One region of the Gorillibacterium terrae genome, then DNA from elsewhere that is predicted to be linked to it. Evidence: predicted binding sites of a transcription regulator. Region 1 holds the regulator's gene; the other holds the start of a gene.
What was found. The regulator Rex, encoded in region 1, represses fermentation and respiration genes when NADH is low (regulators of the CRP and FNR family bind a similar motif). The targets are predictions, from matches to a motif close to TTGTGAAATATTTCACAA.

Region 1 (9,511 bases):
CAATTTGCACGGAGGCGGAAAGGCGGCTTCGTTCGAATCGGTGGTAGCCCGCCGGTTCGGGGCGGAGAAGGCGGCGTCTATCCGGCAGGAATGCCATGACCTGGCCTTTGCCGTCGTGAAGGTGATCGAATCGCAATTCGGCTCGATGATGGAATTCGGCCTCGACATCGGCATCGATACCGAAGGGCGCGTATGGCTGATCGAGGTGAATCCGAAGCCCGGTCGGGATTTATTCAAGAGCATCGGCAACGGCTCGCTCTATCGAACCGCGGTGGAGCGTCCCATCCGATACGCCATGCATCTCGCCAATGCGCAAAGCGCCCGAACCTGAGCATTCATTCCCATTCGAACGGGGGTTCACCATGGCGAAAATCAAGATCACGGTTACCCATTCCCCGGCGGGGGCGGAAGAGGATGTCCTAATTCTCGGCGGAATTCCCGCTAAAAAGCTGGGGCTCGTGACGGGAACGGCCGTGACGCTCCGATTCGGCTCCGCAGAGCGGAGAATGAGGCTGCGGGTGGAGCCGAAGAGCAATGCCTTCCGGCTTCATCCGGCGGTGGGAGCGGCGATGGCGCTTCCCGGCGGAACGCCGCTGTGCGTGCGGCACCAAGCCGCCGAACATACCCTCGTGCTGGGCCCGCTGCTCGGCGTTCTCCTTCGCAAGATCGGCTCCAATCCCGAGCGGCCGTTCGGCAGCGTGACAGGGTTTTGCCGCGAACTGACGGAAGCGGGGAAGAAGCTCGGCACAGCGGTATTCTTTTTTGCGGCGGATCGGCTGCCCGTCGGCCCATCGGCGACGATCAGCGGCTGGACCTATTCGAAAGGCGGCTGGCACGCCGCTTCCTTCCCTTATCCCGACGCCGTTTACAATCGAATTACCTCGCGGGTGATCGAGAATTCGCCGCCGGTTCAGCAGTTCTTCCGCACCTTCAAAGCGAGAACGGGGGGAATGCTGTTTAACGAACGATATCTCGATAAGGCGGAAGTGTTCCAGGCTCTGAAAAAAGAAACCTCCGTCGGCGTTTACTTGCCCGAATCGTACCTGTACCGGAATCCGCTCATGCTCAAGAAGATGCTCGGCAAGCATTCGGTCATTTTTCTTAAACCGATTCTCAGCAGCCTGGGCAAAGGCATTATCCGAGTCGGCAGAAGCCCCTCGGGTTATGTCTGTCACATCGCCGGCGCGAACGGAGCCGTGAACCAGGCAACCTTCGCCGGCCAGCCCGCACTGATCAAGCATTTGTCCGCCCGGATGGCAGGAAGAAGGTACCTCATTCAGGAGGGAATCGACCTCATCAAGATCGACGGCAATTCCGCCGACTTTCGGTCCCTCGTCCAGCGCGGCGAGACCGGAGCCTGGGAAGTGACCTCGATTGTCGGACGCGTCTCGGCGGGTCATACCTTTGTCTCCAATTTGGCACGCGGAGGCAGGCTGGCCACCGTCAGGGAAACGATCGGCCATTCCAATCTGCCCCCTTCTCTGCAGGAGGCCGCCATGGCCCGATTGCGTAAAGCGTCGCTGGACATCGCCGAAGCGCTGGAAAAGCAGATCGACGCCCACTTTGCCGAACTCGGCATCGATCTCGCGGTGGATACCCGCGGCCGGGTGCTGCTGCTCGAAATCAATTCCAAGCCCTCCAAGGAAGACAATACCCCTCTGGGTGCGGAGGAGAAGAACCCTCCCACTGCGAAGGAGACGCCGGTTAAGGTGCGTCCCTCGGTCAAGCGGGTGGTGCAATACGTCCGGTACCTCGGCAAATTTTAACCGTACAACAAAAAGGGCAGAAAAAAACAAGTGACTTTCTGACCGGATTTGGTATACTAACAGGGAGGCGGTATCCCCAAGGGAACTGTACTCCTTGTTTTGCCTATTGGAATGATTTTTGAGTGCTTGACGTTGGAGATGGAGGATTCTGCTCAGAGCCGTAAGGACCGAGACAGAAGGTTCATGCCGACACAGCTTCTTTGTGTATGGATGGCCTTTCAGTTTCGGCTGAAAGGTCTTTTTGTTTTTTATTTCTGCGAGGAGGGGTACCCATGGCTGACCCGAAACCGGTCACGACGTTGAAATTGCGAAAGATGAAAGAGGAAGGCACCCCGATTGTCATGGTGACCGCGTACGATTATCCATCGGCGGCGCTGGCGGACGAAGCGGGCGTGGACATGATTCTCGTCGGCGATTCGCTTGGTAACGTCGTGCTCGGTTACGATTCGACGATCCCGGTAACCCTCGACGACATGATCTACCACAGCCGGGCGGTCAACCGTGCGGTCAAGCGGCCGTTTGTCGTGACGGACCTGCCTTTTATGACCTACCACGGCAGCGTGGACCGCGCTTTGGGCCATGTGGCGCGGATCATGCAGGAAGGCGGCAGCAAGGGGGTCAAGCTGGAGGGCGGCCGTGAAATCGCGGCGACGGTGCAGGCGATTGTCCAGGCCGGAGTTCCGGTGATCGGACATGTAGGGCTAACGCCGCAATCGGTTCACGCCCTCGGCGGCTACCGCGTTCAAGGCAAGAGCGACGCTCAGATCCTCAAGCTGAAGGAAGACGTTCAAGCCTTGGAACAAGCAGGCGCGACGGCCATTGTACTGGAGCTGGTCACCGCCGAGATCGCCGCCGAGATCAGCCGCGGCTTGTCGATTCCGACCATCGGAATCGGATCGGGCAACGGCTGCGACGGCCAGGTTCTCGTCTTCCACGATGTGCTGCAATACGAAGCGGCGCCGGCCGCCAAACGCTTCGTAAAGGCTTATGCCAATATCGGCCGGGATATCCGGGAGGCGCTGACCGCCTATGCCGACGAAGTCCGCAGTCGGCAATTTCCGGCTCCCGAGCATGCCTTTCATGCGGTGAAGCCGCAGGAACAGAACCGGACGGAAACGGTCCCCGCGAAGGACGATTCGGCCGCCCAATCCGAGGAGCCCGGAGTGCTGTATGGGGCGGGCCGCCCGTCCTCAAACTGACAGTCGACAGAGAATCATAGAGGAGAGGAAGAACCATGCAAGTCGTAACGGAGATTGCGGAACTGAAAAAAGCGGTGGCTGCCCATCGAGTCCAGGGACATAGCGTCGGCCTCGTCCCGACCATGGGCTATCTGCATGCGGGACATGCCAGCTTGCTTGCGCAGGCCCGCAAGGAGAGCGATGCCGTCGTGCTGAGCGTATTCGTCAATCCGACGCAGTTCGGCCCGAACGAAGACCTGGACCGATATCCCCGGAATAAGGAGGGGGACCTCCAGCTCGCCGAAGCGAACGGAGTTGACATCGTCTTCCTGCCGGAAGCGAGCGAGATGTATCCCCGGCCGTCGGCTACCCGGATTTCCGTCGGCGGGATAACCGATAAGCTCTGCGGCGCTTCGCGGCCGGGGCATTTTGACGGAGTGGCGCTGGTGGTCAGCAAGCTGTTCCATCTGGTGGGACCGGACCGGGCTTACTTCGGGATGAAGGACGCCCAGCAGGTCGCGGTCATCTCCCGGATGGTCGAGGACCTCAACCTTCCCGTCGAGATCGTCCCCTGCCCGATCGTGCGGGCCGAGGACGGGCTGGCGCTGTCGTCGCGGAACGTGTACCTGTCCGCCGACGAACGCGCCCAGGCACTCGTGCTGTCGGAGACCCTGCGCCGGGCGCCCGAATGGCTTGCCGAAGCCGGCGGAGACGCGGAAGGGCTGAAGGCGCGGATTCGCGCCCGCATTGGGGAAATGCCGCTCGCGGACATCGATTACGTGGAAGTGCTCACGTATCCGGGACTGGCTCCCGCATTCGGAGCGGAAGCGGCGGAATCCGCTTGGATCGTCGCGCTCGCCGTACGCTTCGGCAAGACGCGCCTGATCGACAATCGGCTTTTGACCCGTCAAGAAATCGCGGAGGCGCTGGCGTCGCCGCTGCAAGCAGCGAAGGGGGAATAACCGCATGTTTCGAACCATGATGAAATCCAAGCTGCACCGGGCCACGGTGACCGAAGCCAACCTGAATTACGTCGGCAGCATAACGATCGACGAAGACCTGATGGAGCTGGCCGATCTGTACCCGAACGAAAAGGTTCAGATCGTCAACAACAACAACGGCGCCCGCTTGGAAACCTATACCATACCGGGTCCTCGGGGCTCCGGCGTCATCTGCCTGAACGGCGCGGCCGCCCGGCTCGTCCAGCCGGGAGATAAGGTCATTATCATCTCCTATGCGATGATGACCGAAGAAGAAGCCCGCAAGCTGAACCCGAAGGTGGTCGTGCTCGACGAGGCCAACCAGCCGGTCAGCGCGTCCTACAAAGAAGAACATTCGACGGTTCTCCGGTAACGAAACGTACCAGATCAGCCGAATTCGCCCTGCTTTCCTCCGGTATGAAACCCTCCCCCCGGGCACAAAATGAACGTACCAAACGCGTGAGGGGGAGGCTCGGGGGCATGTTCAAGGAGTTGTTCGTGACAATGAACGAGGTCTTGGACGGGATTCTGGAGGACTGCCGGGACGCGGATGCCGAGCGCAGGGCAGAGCTGGCCGATCAATTCCGCATGCTGAAGGCGATGAGCGACAGCTGTTTGGAGGAGTGGCTGCGGTTCGAGGAAAAGCTGGCCGACTGCGGTTCCCTGCTGATGGAGGAGCCGGAAACCGCATGCCTGCCGGAATCCGCCGCGGAGGACCGGCCCGCCTCGGAGCATTTTGCCAAGGGTCAGGGGTATTACAAGCTGCACATGTTCGCCCGGGCCGTCGGCGAATTCGAACAGCTGGTCCGGGAGTACCCCGATTTTTTATTGGGACGGGTCTACTTGGCGATGGGCTACCTGCGGTTAGGGGAGCTGACCGAAGCCTACCGGCACTTCCAACTGCTGGTTCCGCTGACCAAGAACAGCAAGCTGAAGGCGATCTCCTACAATGCCATGGGCTGCATTCAGGTGCACAACCACAACATGGATCAAGCCTACGGGTATTTTAAAATGGCCGATCTGACGGACTCCTCCTTCATGGAGCCCGCTTTATGGAGCAAGGAATTCTGGCCTTACCGCAGGACCTAAGCGTCCTGCTTTTTCTTTTGAACAAAGAACAATTGTTTGGTATGCTAAAAGGAGCATGGAAGAAGGGAATTGATCGGCCGGAATGAAATTCGCCGTTTTGGATTTTGAAACCACCGGAGGCCAGCCTGCCGATTCCATTATTCAGGTTGGCCTTGTTGTTATAGAAGACGAACAGATCGTGGCCCGCTATTCTTCCTTTGTCCATCCCGAGGTCTCCATCCCGCCCTTCATCGTCTCCCTTACCGGAATCGACGACGAACTGGTCCGAGAGGCCCCGCCGATCGAACAGGTCGTGGCGGAGATGCAGCCCTTTTTGCAGGACAGCGTGCTGGTCGCGCACAACGCCGGCTTCGATTTTGCTTTTTTGCAGCGGGCTCTCGAGGATTCGGGGTACTTTAAGTTCAACGGCATGGTGCTCGACACGATGGATCTGGCGCGCATCTGCTTTCCGACGCTGCCGAGCCTGGCTCTCGGTAACATTTGCACAAGTCTGGAAATTCCGCACGAGCGTCCCCACCGGGCCGATTCCGACGCGGAGGCGACAGCCCTGCTGTGGCTCAAATGCTTGAGCCGGTTTCAGGATTTCCCGCTGCTGACGGTTCAAAGGATCGCGTCCGTGTTTCGCGACGATCCGTCGGACTTTGCCTGGTTCATCGACCAGGAAGCGGCGCGCAAGGAGCGCTCGGCGGACGTCGATCCGGACAGCGACCGCTATTTCCGGCAATTTTTCCTCGCGGCGGAAGATTGGGGCACGGATTCGCCTGAACGGGACGAGGCGGAGACTTCCCGGCATCTGGGAATGCCGTTTCCCGAGTTTTACGAGGGCGTTAAGGCCGCGCTCCGGGAATCCTTCGACGTCTTCGAGGAACGGCCGGCGCAGGACCAGATGACCGAAGCGGTCGCTTCCGCGTTCGGGGACAGCAGTCATCTGCTGGTCGAAGCCGGGACGGGAACGGGCAAATCGCTCGGCTATCTGCTGCCCGCCCTCTATTATGGCATCCGCGAGCAAAAAAAAGTCATCGTCAGCACGCATACGATCAACCTTCAGGAGCAGCTCAGACAGCGGGACCTGCCGCTCTTGCAGCAGATCTTCCCGGTCGAGTTCCGGGCGGCCCTGCTCAAGGGCAGAAGCCATTACCTCTGCCTTCGCAAATACGAGCAGAAGCTTACGTACGCCGAATACGAGCACGGCCGGGAGGACCGGCTGATGGCAGCCCAGATGGTAGCGTGGCTGACCGAATCGGAGCGGGGAGAGGACGAGGAGCTTCACTTCGGCCGCGGCAGCATGGAGTTCTGGCGTTCGGTTTCGAGCGACGCCGATTCCTGCCTGAACCGGAACTGCCCTTGGTTTAAGAAGTGCTTTTACCACCGGGCCCGCAACGAAGCGAACGAGGCGGACCTGATCATCACCAATCATTCGCTGCTCTTCACCGACATGAAAGCGGAGCATCGCATTCTGCCGGGCTACAAGCACCTGATCGTCGACGAAGCCCACAACTTCGAGGATGTGGCGGTCAAGCACCTGGGCTCCGAAATTTCCTGGTATTCCTTTGTGAACGCGGTCACGCAACTGTTCCGCGACGGACGAGGAGGCCAGCTCCCCTTCGTTCGCAATCGGCTGCTGCACGCCGAGGACATCTCCCGGGACAAAGCGGGCGTGTGGATCGAAGCGATCGACGAGGCCCAGCCCGCGCTCCTCGATATCCGCGAACGCTGGGAGGAGCTGGCTTCTCTCCTCTATGAGATGCTGGCCTTCTCGGGCGGAGACGGCGGCGAAGGCCCGCTGACGCTGCGCATCCCCGAGGGACGCCAGCCGGCGGGCTGGGGAACCCTGCTCGACCGGGAGGAAGAGCTGTACGCCCGGATGACGGCGGTGCTCAAGTCGCTGGATAAGCTGATCGTCGAGATGAAGGATCAGGAGGAGCTGTTGGAGCTGCAAGGGCTTGTTACCAACATCGCGGGCGGCATCAAGGAGCTGTACCGGCACCGGGATGCGCTGCGCTTCTTCCTGAAGCAGTCCGACAGCGGTTTCGTCTACTGGATGGAAGGGACGACCCAGCAGCGGATCAAATCGCTGCAGCTGCTCGCCGTACCGATCGACGTCAGCGCCATGCTGCGGGATGCGCTCTTTTCGGTCAAAGACAGCGTGATTCTCACTTCGGCCACCTTGTCGGTCGGCAAGACGTTCAATTATATAACCGAGCAGCTTGGCTTGCAGAAGGCGGCCTCGGAGAATCGGCTGCGGACTGTTCTGCTGCCGTCTCCGTTCCGTTACCGGGAGCAAGCCCTGATGATCATCCCGCGGAATTTCCCCGTTCTCCGGGGCGTGAAGGGCGAGGCGGAATTCATCGCGGCCCTTACCGATTCCCTCGCCGAGGTTGCCAAGGCGATGAACGGCCGGATGCTGGTGCTGTTCACCTCTTACCGGATGCTCCGGCAGGTGCACGGCGAGCTGAAGGACCGGCTCGGCGGAGAGGGGATTCAGGTACTCGGCCAAGGCATCGACAGCACGAGCCGCAGCAAGCTGGTGAAGCTGTTCCAGGGAGGAGGAACCAGCATTCTCCTCGGGACGAGCAGCTTCTGGGAAGGGGTCGACATTCCCGGCGAAGCGCTGAGCTGCCTGGCGATCGTTCGGCTGCCCTTCCAGCCGCCCAACCATCCTTTGGTTGAAGCGAAGAGCGAGAAGCTCAAGGAGGCGGGACAGAATCCATTCATGAAGCTGTCGGTCCCGCAGGCGGTTATCCGGTTCAAGCAGGGCTTCGGCCGCCTGGTGCGCACGGCGAACGACAAGGGCATCGTGATGGTGTACGACACGAGAATTCTGGAGACGTATTATGGGAAGCATTTCTTGTATTCGCTGCCGGGCCCGAAGATCGAGCATATGACGGTCGGCCAAGTGGTTCCGCGCATTCACGAATGGATGGAAGGGGAAGAAGAGGCATGAAGACGACGACGGAGAAAATATCGGAGGCGGTGGTACGCCGCCTGCCCGTTTACCTGCGCTACTTGACCGAACTGATGGGAAACGGGGTTCAGACGGTTTCCTCCCAAGACTTGGGGCGGCGGCTTGATCTCAATCCGGCCCAGATTCGCAAGGACCTCGCCTATTTCGGCGATTTCGGCAAGAAGGGCATCGGCTACGATGTCGAGTACCTGATCGAGAAAATCCGCCACATCCTGAAGCTCGACCGCGACATCGCCGTCGCTCTGGTCGGCGCGGGCAACTTGGGCAAGGCGCTCAGCAACTACAACGCGTACTTGAACGACAACATGCGCATCGTCGCCCTGTTCGATTCCCAGCCCTCGATTGTGGGCACGACGATCAACAACCTCACCGTCCAGCCGATGGAGGAGATGGTGGCCACGGTCAAGGCGCAGCACATCCGGGTCGGCATCGTAACCGTGCCCGGCTCCGAGGCGCAGAAGGTGGCCGACGATCTCGTCGACGCCGGCGTCGAAGCGATCCTGTCCTTCGCTCCGGCGATTCTGAAGGTGAAGGAAGGCGTCCGCGTGCATTACGCCGACTTTACCACCGAGCTGCAGAGCCTGGCTTATTATCTGGAGTAGGCTCGCCAAGGCCGACGAACGGCCAGACTTACGCGAACCCAAACCAAACGGGCTGCCCGATCCGGAGAACAACCGGAGGGACAGCCCGTTTATTCGTATGCTTTTCAAGTGGAGGAACGCTTGTCTTAAGCGTAACGGAGAATGATGCTGTCGAGAATATTGGCGACGCCTTCGCAGGCATCCGTCGCTTTTTCCAGACGCTCGTACAGCTCCTTGATCTTGAAATCGCTGTAAGGGTCGGTCGGCGAAGTGAAGATTTTGCGGATGCCTTCGCGCAGCAGCCGGTCGCCTTCGTTCTCGTAGCTGTTGATGATGACCGTATGCTCGCTGATCTGGTTGTATTTTTTCTTGGCCAGGAGCTTGAACGCATCCAGGATGTGTTCGCAGGCGCCGACGATGACTTCGGCGAATTTCAGCATGTAATCGTCCGACTTCTCGATGATCAGGTAGTCGAATCGGGCGGAGGTCTCTTCGATATAGTCGATGACGTCGTCCATCCGGTTGGCCAGGTCCATGATGTCCTCGCGGTCGAGGGGCGTGATGAATACCTTGTTGAGCCCGCGGTAAATCATGTGGGTGATGTTGTCGCCCTTATGCTCCAGGTCCTTCAACTGATCGATATATGTGACGGGCGGTTTGGCCCCGCTCATCGCCTCGCGGAACAGGTTGGCCGCCACCAGCGTGTTCTCGGCCGCTTCTTGCAAGAGTCCGTAAAAGTCCGTGTCGCTTTTCTTCTGAAACATGGTGTCCTTTGCTCCTTTTGGATAGAGATTAACCGGGTCTGTACGGGCAAGCCGTAAAGAGATATCTATCAGTTAAAGTAACATAAACATTCGGCACAAAGCAATGAGCGGCGCCACATTGGCTTACCCTCGAAGCGGACGGGCGCCTTGCTTTTGCCGGAAACCCGTTGTACATTGGGAAGGAAGCC
Region 2 (9,511 bases), 480 kb from region 1:
CTCTTGTCCAGCCACAGCCGCCTGCACGGCAGCGAATCGTACCGGGTTCCGTGGGTCTACGACGACGAAGCCGTCGACGTCACCCGCTTCTTCACCAAGCTGAAATGCCGCCTCATGCCGTATCTGTTCGACACGGCCGGAACGGCCCACGAGCAGGGAATCCCGTCGATGCGTGCGATGCTGCTCGAGTTCCCGGAAGACCCGACCGCGGATCAGTTGGACCGGCAGTATATGCTCGGATCGAACCTGCTCGTCGCTCCGGTCTTCGACGAAGCCGGCCGGGTGACATACTACCTGCCGGAAGGAACCTGGACGCACCTCCTGAGCGGCAAGACCGTGCAGGGCGGCCGCTGGTTCAAGGAAACCTACGACTTCTTCAGCCTGCCGCTGTTTGTTCGGCCGAACTCGATCCTGGCGACCGGAGCGAACGAAGTCCGGCCCGACTACGATCACGCCGACGGCGCCGATCTGGGTCTCTACGCGCTGGAAGACGGGAAGGCGGCGGAAGCGTCGATCCGGAATCGCTCCGGTGAGATCGAGCTTACGGCCCGTGCGGTCCGCAACGGAAAAACCGTCGAAGTGACCGTCGAAGGCGGCGGAAAGCCGTTCTCGATCTCCCTGCACGGCATGGAGCAAGCCTCGTCCGTGAGCGGTGCCTCCGCCGAGCTTACCGCCGAAGGAATCCGCGTTCCGGCCGGCGAGCGCAACCTCCGGCTTACGATCGAACTGGCCGACTAAACGTCTGCCCCGTCCCGACCATTGCCCCTGTGTCCGTATTCCCATACGGCACAGGGGTTTTTTGGGTTGGCGGCACCCGGAAGAATTGGCGGGGAAATCAGAAGAAGCCCATTGGTAAGGGAGGACGTGAAGGGGCAACCTATGGCATAACTCGTCATAAACCGACAAGCAGCGGATTTTTCTCACAATTAAGATTAGGAATTATTAACCAATAAATTTGAATATTCTTATTGTTTGCGTCGATTTTCACAATATGTTTATCGTTTGGACATAATATCGCCTTTTTTAATTTCGATCCGTCCGGGATTCATGTGATATATATCATATATAAGAAAAATCCCGTGGGATACAGTAAGCCTACATGAGGATAAACCAATGAAAGAAGGGGCAAGGATGGACGTAGTATTCCTGTCGCGGCTGCAGTTTGCGACAACCACGATTTTCCACTTTTTCTTCGTACCTCTATCCATCAGCCTGGCCTTGTATGTCGCCATCATGGAAACGATGTATGTAAGAACCGGCAAGGACTCGTATAAGAGCTTGGCCAAATTCTGGGGAAAGCTGTTCCTGATCAACTTTGCCGTCGGCATTGTCACCGGGATCCTGCAGGAATTTCAGTTTGGAATGAACTGGTCGGATTACTCCCGGTTTGTCGGGGACGTCTTCGGCGCTCCGCTCGCCATTGAAGCGTTGCTTGCTTTCTTCCTGGAATCCACGTTCCTCGGGATCTGGATCTTCAGTTGGGATAAGCTGAGCAAGAAGGTCCATTTGCTGACCATCTGGCTCGTCTTCATCGGCACGACGATCTCTGCGCTTTGGATTTTGCTTGCCAACTCGTTTATGCAGCATCCGGTCGGCTATACGATCAATAACGGCCGCGCCGAGATGAACGATTTCCTCGCGCTCCTGACCAACGGACAGCTCTTGGTCGAATTCCCGCACACCTTCTCCGGAGCTCTGTTGACCGGTGCGGCCTTCGTATTCGGCGTCAGCGCCTGGAAGGTGATGAAGAAGCAGGATGCGGAGCTGTTTAAAGGCACCTTCAAAATCGCCGGGATTCTCGGCCTGATCGGCTTCTTCGGCGTCGCCTTCTCCGGGCACGCCCAGGCCCAGTACCTCGTTCAGACCCAGCCGATGAAGATGGCCGCAAGCGAAGCGCAGTGGGGCAAGAGCGGCGACCCTGCCGGCTGGAACCTCATCGCGGCGATCGATACGGAAGGCAAGAAGAACGATTTTGAAATCAACATTCCCGGCCTGCTCAGCTTCCTCTCCTACAGCAAGTTCTCGGGAGAAGTGAAGGGCATCAACGAGCTGCAGGCGGAATATACGCAAAAATACGGCGAAGCCAACTACATTCCTCCCGTGCGGACCACGTTCTGGAGCTTCCGGATCATGATCGCGGCGGGCGTCATCAGCTTCCTGCTGTTCGCGTACGGCCTGTATCTGCACTGGAAAAAGAAAATGGACAACGCGCCCAAATGGTTCTCAATGGCCGCCGTATACGCGATTTCGATGCCCTTCATCGCCAATACCGCCGGCTGGGTGATGACGGAGATCGGCCGTCAGCCCTGGACGGTATTCGGCCTCATGCGGACGGAAGACAGCGTCTCGCCGAGCGTAACGGCCGGACAGGTGCTGTTCTCGGTCATCTCGTTTACGACGATCTACGCCATTCTCGGCATCCTCACGGCGTACCTGTTCGTCAAGGTCATCAAGAAGGGCCCGTTTGATCAAAAGCCCGACGAGCGGATGGCCCAGGACCCGTTCAACGATTCCTTTACGGGCAAGGAGGGGTAACATGATATCGCTTAATGAGCTTTGGTTCATCCTCGTCGCAGTGCTGTTCGTCGGCTTTTTCTTTCTCGAAGGCTTCGATTTCGGGGTCGGCATGTCCACCCAAATCATCGCGAAGAACGACAACGACCGACGGGTGCTGATCAATACGATCGGCCCGTTCTGGGACGCCAACGAAGTATGGCTGATCACGGCGGGCGGAGCGATGTTCGCCGCCTTCCCGCACTGGTATGCCACGATGTTCAGCGGCTTCTACACCGCGCTCGTGTTCGTGCTGCTCGCCCTCATCGTGCGGGCGGTCGGCTTCGAATTCCGCAACAAGGTCGACAACCCGGCCTGGCGCAAGACTTGGGACGTGTGCATCTTCCTCGGCAGCCTGCTGCCGCCGCTCTTGTTCGGCGTCGCCTTCTCGGCGATCATAAGGGGCCTGCCGATTGGGCAGGATATGGAAATGAGCGCCAGCCTGTTCGGCGACATCATTAACGGGTATACCCTGCTCGGCGGTGTCACGATCACGCTCCTGTGCCTGGTGCACGGCCTGATGTTCGCCAGCCTCCGGACGATCAATCCCCTGCAGGACCGCGCCCGCTCCCTGGCCAAGAAGCTGCTGATTCCGGTCGGCGTGCTGGTCATCGCCTTCGGCGTGTGGACCGTCTACGAGACCGATCTGTTCACGCAGCACCGCGCGGCGATGACGATCGTATCGCTGCTCGCCGTGGCGGCCTTCCTGCTCTCCGGCTTATTCATGATCAAGAAGCGGGACGGCTGGGCATTCGGGATGACCGGAACCGTGATTGTCCTCACGGTGGCGGCGATGTTCATCGGCCTGTTCCCGCGGGTGATGGTCAGCTCGATCGACAATGCGTTCAGCCTGACGATTCACAATGCGGCATCGAACCCGTACTCGCTCAAGGTCATGTCGATCGTCGCTTTGACCCTGCTGCCTTTCGTGCTGGGCTATACGATTTGGAGCTACTTTATCTTCCATAAACGGATCCACGAAGACCACCACCTGGAATACTAAGGACGGACTCGGCATGGGAAAAGACTTGATGAACTACAAAGGCATTCGGCCGGTGATGGCGCTTCTCGGCCTTCTGACGCTCGCCCAGACCGCGGCCATTATCCTTCAGGCCAAGTGGCTCGCGGAAGCCTTGTCCGCGCTGTTTGCCGGAAGCCCCGTCAAGGAACAGTATGGCGTAAGCCTGCTGTTCCTTGTCGCGTTCGTTGGCCGGCATCTCCTCGGGCTGCTGCAGCAAAAAGTCGCCTACCGGTTCGCGGAGACCACCTCCGCCGATCTTCGCCGGCGGCTGATGGACAAGTTGTTCCGCTTGGGCCCGCGATTCACCGCCAAGCGGGGCAGCGGCGGACTCGTTACCCTGGTGCTGGAAGGAATCACCCAGTTCCGCGCTTACCTGGAGCTGTTCCTCCCCAGAATGCTGGGCATGGGCATCACCCCCTGGCTGATCCTCGCGTATGTGTACTACCGAGACGTGCGTTCGGGCGTGATCCTGACGGTGACCATGCCGATTCTGGTCATCTTCCTGATCCTCGTCGGCCTGGCCGCGAGCAAGCAGACGCAGAGCCAGCTCGCCTCCTATCGGCTGCTGTCCAACCACTTCGTCGACTCCCTGCGCGGATTGGAGACGCTGAAGGTGCTCGGCCGTTCCAAGGACCACGCGGCGAGCATCCGGCGGGTGAGCGACAAGTACCGGGCGGCGACGATGAAGACGCTGCGGGTGGCGTTCCTGTCCTCGTTCTCGTTGGACTTCTTCACCATGCTGTCCGTCGCCATCGTCGCCGTCAACCTCGGCCTGCGGCTGATTCAGCTCGATATGACGCTCGTGACCGCGCTGACCGTATTGATTCTGGCTCCGGAATATTTCCTGCCGGTGCGGATGGTCGGCGCCGATTTCCACGCGACCCAGAACGGGAAGACGGCGGCGGCGGATATGGAGTCGATCCTCGCGCTTCCCGAGGACACGGGCGATGCGGACGGTGCGCAGGCCGGGCCGGTCCCCCTTGACCCCGGCGACCGCCTCGAGGTGAGCGGCTTGTCCGTCAAGCACGAGTCGGAAGCCGACGCTTCGTTGGAGGAGGCGACGTTCGCGGTAGACGGCCCGCTTAAGGTCGGCATCGTCGGCGAGAGCGGAGCGGGGAAGACGACGCTGATCGATGCGCTGGGCGGCTTCCTGCCCGTCGTTTCCGGACAGGTTTCCCTGAACGGCGAGCCCGTCTCGCTAGCGGCGAAGGGCTGGAAGGATCAGATCACCTACATCCCCCAGCAGCCGTATCTGTTCGAGGGAAGCCTTGCGGACAACATCCGCTTCTATGTGCCGGAGGCGACGGACGCCGAGGTCGAGGCGGCGGCGAACGCCGCCGGTCTCGCCTCCCTGATCGCCCGCCTGCCGCAGGGGCTGAACGAGAGAGTCGGCGGCGGCGGCCGGGCGATGAGCGGCGGGCAGGAGCAGCGCGTGGCGCTGGCCCGCGCGTTTCTCAGCCGGCGGCCGGTGCTGCTGCTCGACGAGCCGACGGCGCATCTCGACATCGAGACCGAGCACGAACTGAAACAGACCATGCTCCGGCTCTTCGAAGGGCGCAAAGTATTCCTTGCAACCCATCGGCTGCATTGGATGCCGGACATGGACCGGATTCTCGTGCTCGACAAGGGCCGAATCGCCGAGACGGGCACCCATGAGGAGCTGCTCGCCCGGCGCGGCGTGTATTATAGCCTGATCCAGGCTCAAGAGGGGAGGGTGACGGGATGAAACCGGAGGGCTGGATTCGCCCCTATCTGAAGCGCAACGCCTACAGCTTCTCGCTCATCATCCTGCTCGCCATCCTGACGGTGGCTTCCGCCTCCATGCTGATGTTCACCTCGGGCTTCCTGATCTCCAAGTCCTCGATTCCGCCGGAAAACATCCTGCTCGTCTACGTGCCGATCGTCGGCGTGCGCGCGTTCAGCATCGGCCGGGCCGTCCTGCAATACGTAGAGCGGCTGGTCAGCCACAACGCCGTGCTGAAGGTGCTGTCGAAGGTGCGGGTCCGGCTGTACCGCGTGCTGGAGCCGCAGGCGCTGTTCGTCCGCTCCCGGTTCGGGACGGGCGACCTGCTGGGCGTCCTGGCCGAGGATATCGAGCAGCTTCAGAACGTTTACCTGCGCACCGTGTTTCCCGCAGCCGTGGCGGTGGTCCTGTATGCGGCTGTCGTGGCGGCGCTCGGATTCTTCGATGTTCCGTTCGCGCTCTTGATTGCCCTCTATCTGTTCTTCCTGGTCGCCGTGCTCCCCTACGCGTCGCTCAAGGCGACCAAGACGGCGCAGCTCAAGATGCAGAAGGCCCGCGGCGGCCTCTATCGCACGCTGACCGACGCCGTGCTCGGCATCGGCGATTATGTCATCAGCGGCCGCACGAAGGACTTCGTCGCCCGTTACGAGCGCGACGAGGCGGATGCGGCGGCGATCGACCGGTCGTTGCGCCGGTTTACCCGTTGGCGCAGCCTGGCCGGCAATTTCGTCGTCGGCCTGAGCGCCGTCACGCTCATGATCTGGGCGGGCGGCCGAGCCGCGGACGGGCTCATGCCCGCGACGCTGATCGCCGCGTTCACGCTGGTCGTGTTCCCGCTGATGGACGGCTTCCTGCCGGTCTCCGAAGCGGTGGAGAAGCTGCCCCAATACCTCCGCTCGGCGGATCGGCTGGCCGAGATCGAAGCGGGCGGGCTCGCTCCGGTCAGCGCATCCGGTATCGCCGTCGAAGCGGAGGCCGCAGCCGTCCGGCTCGCGGACGAGCTGCACGCTTCGGGCCGCGGCGTGGAGATTCGCTTCGAGAACGTCTCGTTCGCTTATGAAACCCATGCCGAGGACCGCCAACTAACCGGCCCGGGAGAGGAAGAGGCTTTGTCCGGCATCACGCTGGAACTGCCCCCGGGCAAGCGGGTCGCCCTCATCGGCCGGAGCGGCGCCGGCAAGTCAACGCTGCTCAAGCTGATGCAGGGGGCGCTGGTGCCGTCCTCCGGCACGGTGACGATTGCCGGCGCGCCGGCGGCTTCCTTCGGCGACGGAATCGCGAGGCTCGTCTCCGTGCTGAACCAGAGCCCACACCTGTTCGACACGACGGTGCGCAACAACATCCGGCTCGGCCGGGAGAACGCCTCCGACGAGGAAATCGCCGAGGCGGCCCGCCACGCCCGGCTGGAACCGCTCCTTGCTGCGCTGCCGGAAGGTCTGGACACACCGATGCGGGAGACCGGCCAGCGCTTCTCCGGAGGCGAACGGCAGCGCGTGGCGTTGACCCGCGTGCTGCTGCAGAACAACCCTGTCGTCATCCTGGACGAGCCGACGGTGGGTCTCGATCCCCGCACCGAACGGGAGCTGCTGGCAACGGTCTTCACCGAGCTGTCCGGCAAGTCGCTGATCTGGGTCACGCATCACCTTGTCGGCGTCGAAGACATGGACGAAATCCTCTTCCTGGAGGAGGGCCGTGTGGCGATGCGGGGGAGCCACGACGAACTGATGCGGACGTCGGAGCGTTACCGCAACCTGTACCGGCTGGACCGCCCGGTGCCGCCGACAGCCGCTGCGAATTGAATAAGGGAGAAGGAGCCAAACCGCCGGCAGGTCGCCGGCGGTTTTTTATGCTTTTAGGAGGCGGATGTCATTTGACAATGCCGTTTCTTCGTACTATGATGTGTTTACGTAAAAAATAATTTTTATGAAAAACGATTTCGATTTGGATTTAACCTGACTGACCCCATTCCAACCCGACCCGATTCCAACCCGAAATTGAGGTGAACGCCATGCCGACCCCCTTGCCCGACCAATTGCTGGTCGAGTCGCCTGAACAGGCGCTGGCGCTGTTAAACCCTCTGCGAGCGGAGCTGCTCTCGCGGCTGGAGCAACCGGCGTCCGCCAGCGAGGTCGCCCGATCGCTCGGAGAGACGCCGCAGCGGATCAACTACCACATCAAGGCCCTGGAGAAGGCCGGTTTGGTCCGCCGGACCGGCAGCCGCCAAGTGAAGAATCTGGTGGAGGTGCTGTACCAGGCGGTGGCCCGCACATTTGTGATCTCCGATGCCCTGGCGGCCTCGGCGGGCGTCCGCGGCAAGCTTCCCGAGCAGGGGGCGCTCGCCGGACTGGCGCGAACGGCGGAAGCGATGCGCCGGGATGCGCTCCTGCTGCTCGAACGGGCGGAGAGCCCGGGGGAAGCGGACGTCCCCAGCGCCGTTCTCACCTCGACGGTCCGTTTGGCCTCCGAGGCCGACCGGCAAGCCTTTGTCCGCGATTATCTGGCCGCCGTGGAGGAGGTGGTGCGCCGCTATGCCTCGCCGGACGAATCCGGGGAAGCGTATACGGCCGCCCTCGCTGTGTATCCCCGTCCCGAACGGACGGAGGCCCAAGGAAAGGATGAGGGTGCCGATGAATAGGCAAACCGTTAGCCGCAGCAGCGGCGCCATGGCGCACACCCGAACGGGCAGAGCCCGGCCGGCGGCAGCCGCAACAACGCCGGCCCGGCCGACTCTGCTTCCCGCCGCGCTTGCGGGGAACCCCGCGCCGGAACCGGAAGCGAGCCCGCTGCGCCCGCAGCCGGAGGAAATCCGGGAGCGGCCGCTCGTCCAGACGGAAGACGGACAGCCGCTCATTTCCGTGAGAACCGTCCACACCGGCGACGGCCGTGAAGTGTTCCGCACGGTCATCGTCTCGTCCGGGTTCGGCGGCGTTTCCGCCGCTTCCCCTTCCGCCCGGAGAACCGGTTCTCCGTCTGTCCTGTATCTGGCGGCCTGATGGGCCGCATCCCCTAACGCGAGGAGGTTCTATTATGACCACTATCCCTTATGTCATCGAACAGACGGGCCGGGGCGAGCGCTCGTACGACATCTATTCCCGGCTGTTGAAGGATCGCATCATCTTCGCTAGCGGCGAAGTCAACGACCAGATGGCCGACCTGATCGTCGCCCAGTTGCTGTTCCTGGCGGCGGAGGATGCGGAGAAGGACATCCACCTGTATGTCAATTCGCCGGGCGGGTCGACGACAGCCGGTCTTGCCATCTACGATACGATGCAGGTGGTAAAGCCGGACGTCTCGACCACCTGCGTCGGCTTCGCCGCCTCGATGGGAGCCATCCTGCTGCTCGGCGGGGCCGCCGGCAAACGCTATGCGTTGCCCCATTCGGAGATCCTCATCCATCAGCCGTGGACCGGCGGCATTCGCGGCCAGGCTTCGGACATCAAGATTCACGCCGACAGCATCTTGCGCACGCGGGCGACGCTGAACGGCTTGATCGCCAAGCATTCCGGGCAGCCGATCGAGAAGATCAACCGGGATACCGACCGCGACTATTACATGACGCCTGAGCAAGCCAAGGACTACGGCCTGATCGATCAGGTGATCGAGCGGGTCTGAGGAGTGGCGATTTCTGCCGCATGGCAGCTTGAGGGCATGCGAGCATGCGCAACCGCAGAACAGCCCATGAAGAATCTTTCCATGGAAGGCTGCTCACCCCCAAGCGACGGCCCATCGAAAGCAGCCGAACTGAAAAGCCCGGAGCCTCCCAACAGGCTCCGGGCTTTGGTGCGATTACTGCGGCGGTCCGAAGGCCGCGCGTTCGGTTGCCGATTGCAGCGATTTGCGGTAGGCGTCCGGGCTCTGCCCCGTGAACGCCTTGAAGTGGCGGGTGAAATGGGAGGGGTATTTGAAGCCGGTCTCGTAGGCGACTTCGGTCACCGCCCGCTCCGGATCGAGGGTGAACAAGACCTTAGCCTGGTTGATCCGGCGGTGATAGAGGTATTCGAAGATGGTCGAGCCGGTGACCTCCTTGAAGGTCTTGGACAGGTAATATTTGTTGAGACGCAGGTGCGCGCCGATCTCGTCCAGAGTCAGCTCCCGCGTGATGTTCTCTTCCAGGAAGGAGATAACCCGCCGCACGTTCTGTTCCTTCACATTCGACTCTCCGCCGTTTTTTCGGTCCAGGCGGCAGGTGAAGC

Region 2: a site for Rex is predicted at 1,048-1,065, ahead of ACSEXS_RS10440 (cytochrome ubiquinol oxidase subunit I). Genes of this name have one in related genera too.

What each region holds. Positions count from the first base shown of each region.
Region 1 is NZ_JBPPGI010000002.1:534,829-544,339, forward strand. Features, by position in the region: gene ACSEXS_RS12515 (YheC/YheD family endospore coat-associated protein) at 1-331, shown strand, start outside; gene ACSEXS_RS12520 (YheC/YheD family endospore coat-associated protein) at 363-1,766, shown strand; gene panB (3-methyl-2-oxobutanoate hydroxymethyltransferase) at 2,039-2,965, shown strand; gene panC (pantoate--beta-alanine ligase) at 3,001-3,906, shown strand; gene panD (aspartate 1-decarboxylase) at 3,911-4,297, shown strand; gene ACSEXS_RS12540 (tetratricopeptide repeat protein) at 4,405-5,013, shown strand; gene dinG (ATP-dependent DNA helicase DinG) at 5,096-7,957, shown strand; gene ACSEXS_RS12550 (redox-sensing transcriptional repressor Rex) at 7,954-8,580, shown strand; gene ACSEXS_RS12555 (DUF47 domain-containing protein) at 8,706-9,323, opposite strand.
Region 2 is NZ_JBPPGI010000002.1:51,196-60,706, forward strand. Features, by position in the region: gene yicI (alpha-xylosidase) at 1-738, shown strand, start outside; gene ACSEXS_RS10440 (cytochrome ubiquinol oxidase subunit I) at 1,132-2,535, shown strand; gene cydB (cytochrome d ubiquinol oxidase subunit II) at 2,537-3,556, shown strand; gene cydD (thiol reductant ABC exporter subunit CydD) at 3,570-5,300, shown strand; gene cydC (thiol reductant ABC exporter subunit CydC) at 5,297-7,117, shown strand; gene ACSEXS_RS10460 (ArsR/SmtB family transcription factor) at 7,327-7,953, shown strand; gene ACSEXS_RS10465 (hypothetical protein) at 7,946-8,311, shown strand; gene clpP (ATP-dependent Clp endopeptidase proteolytic subunit ClpP) at 8,346-8,930, shown strand; gene ACSEXS_RS10475 (AraC family transcriptional regulator) at 9,105-9,511, opposite strand, start outside.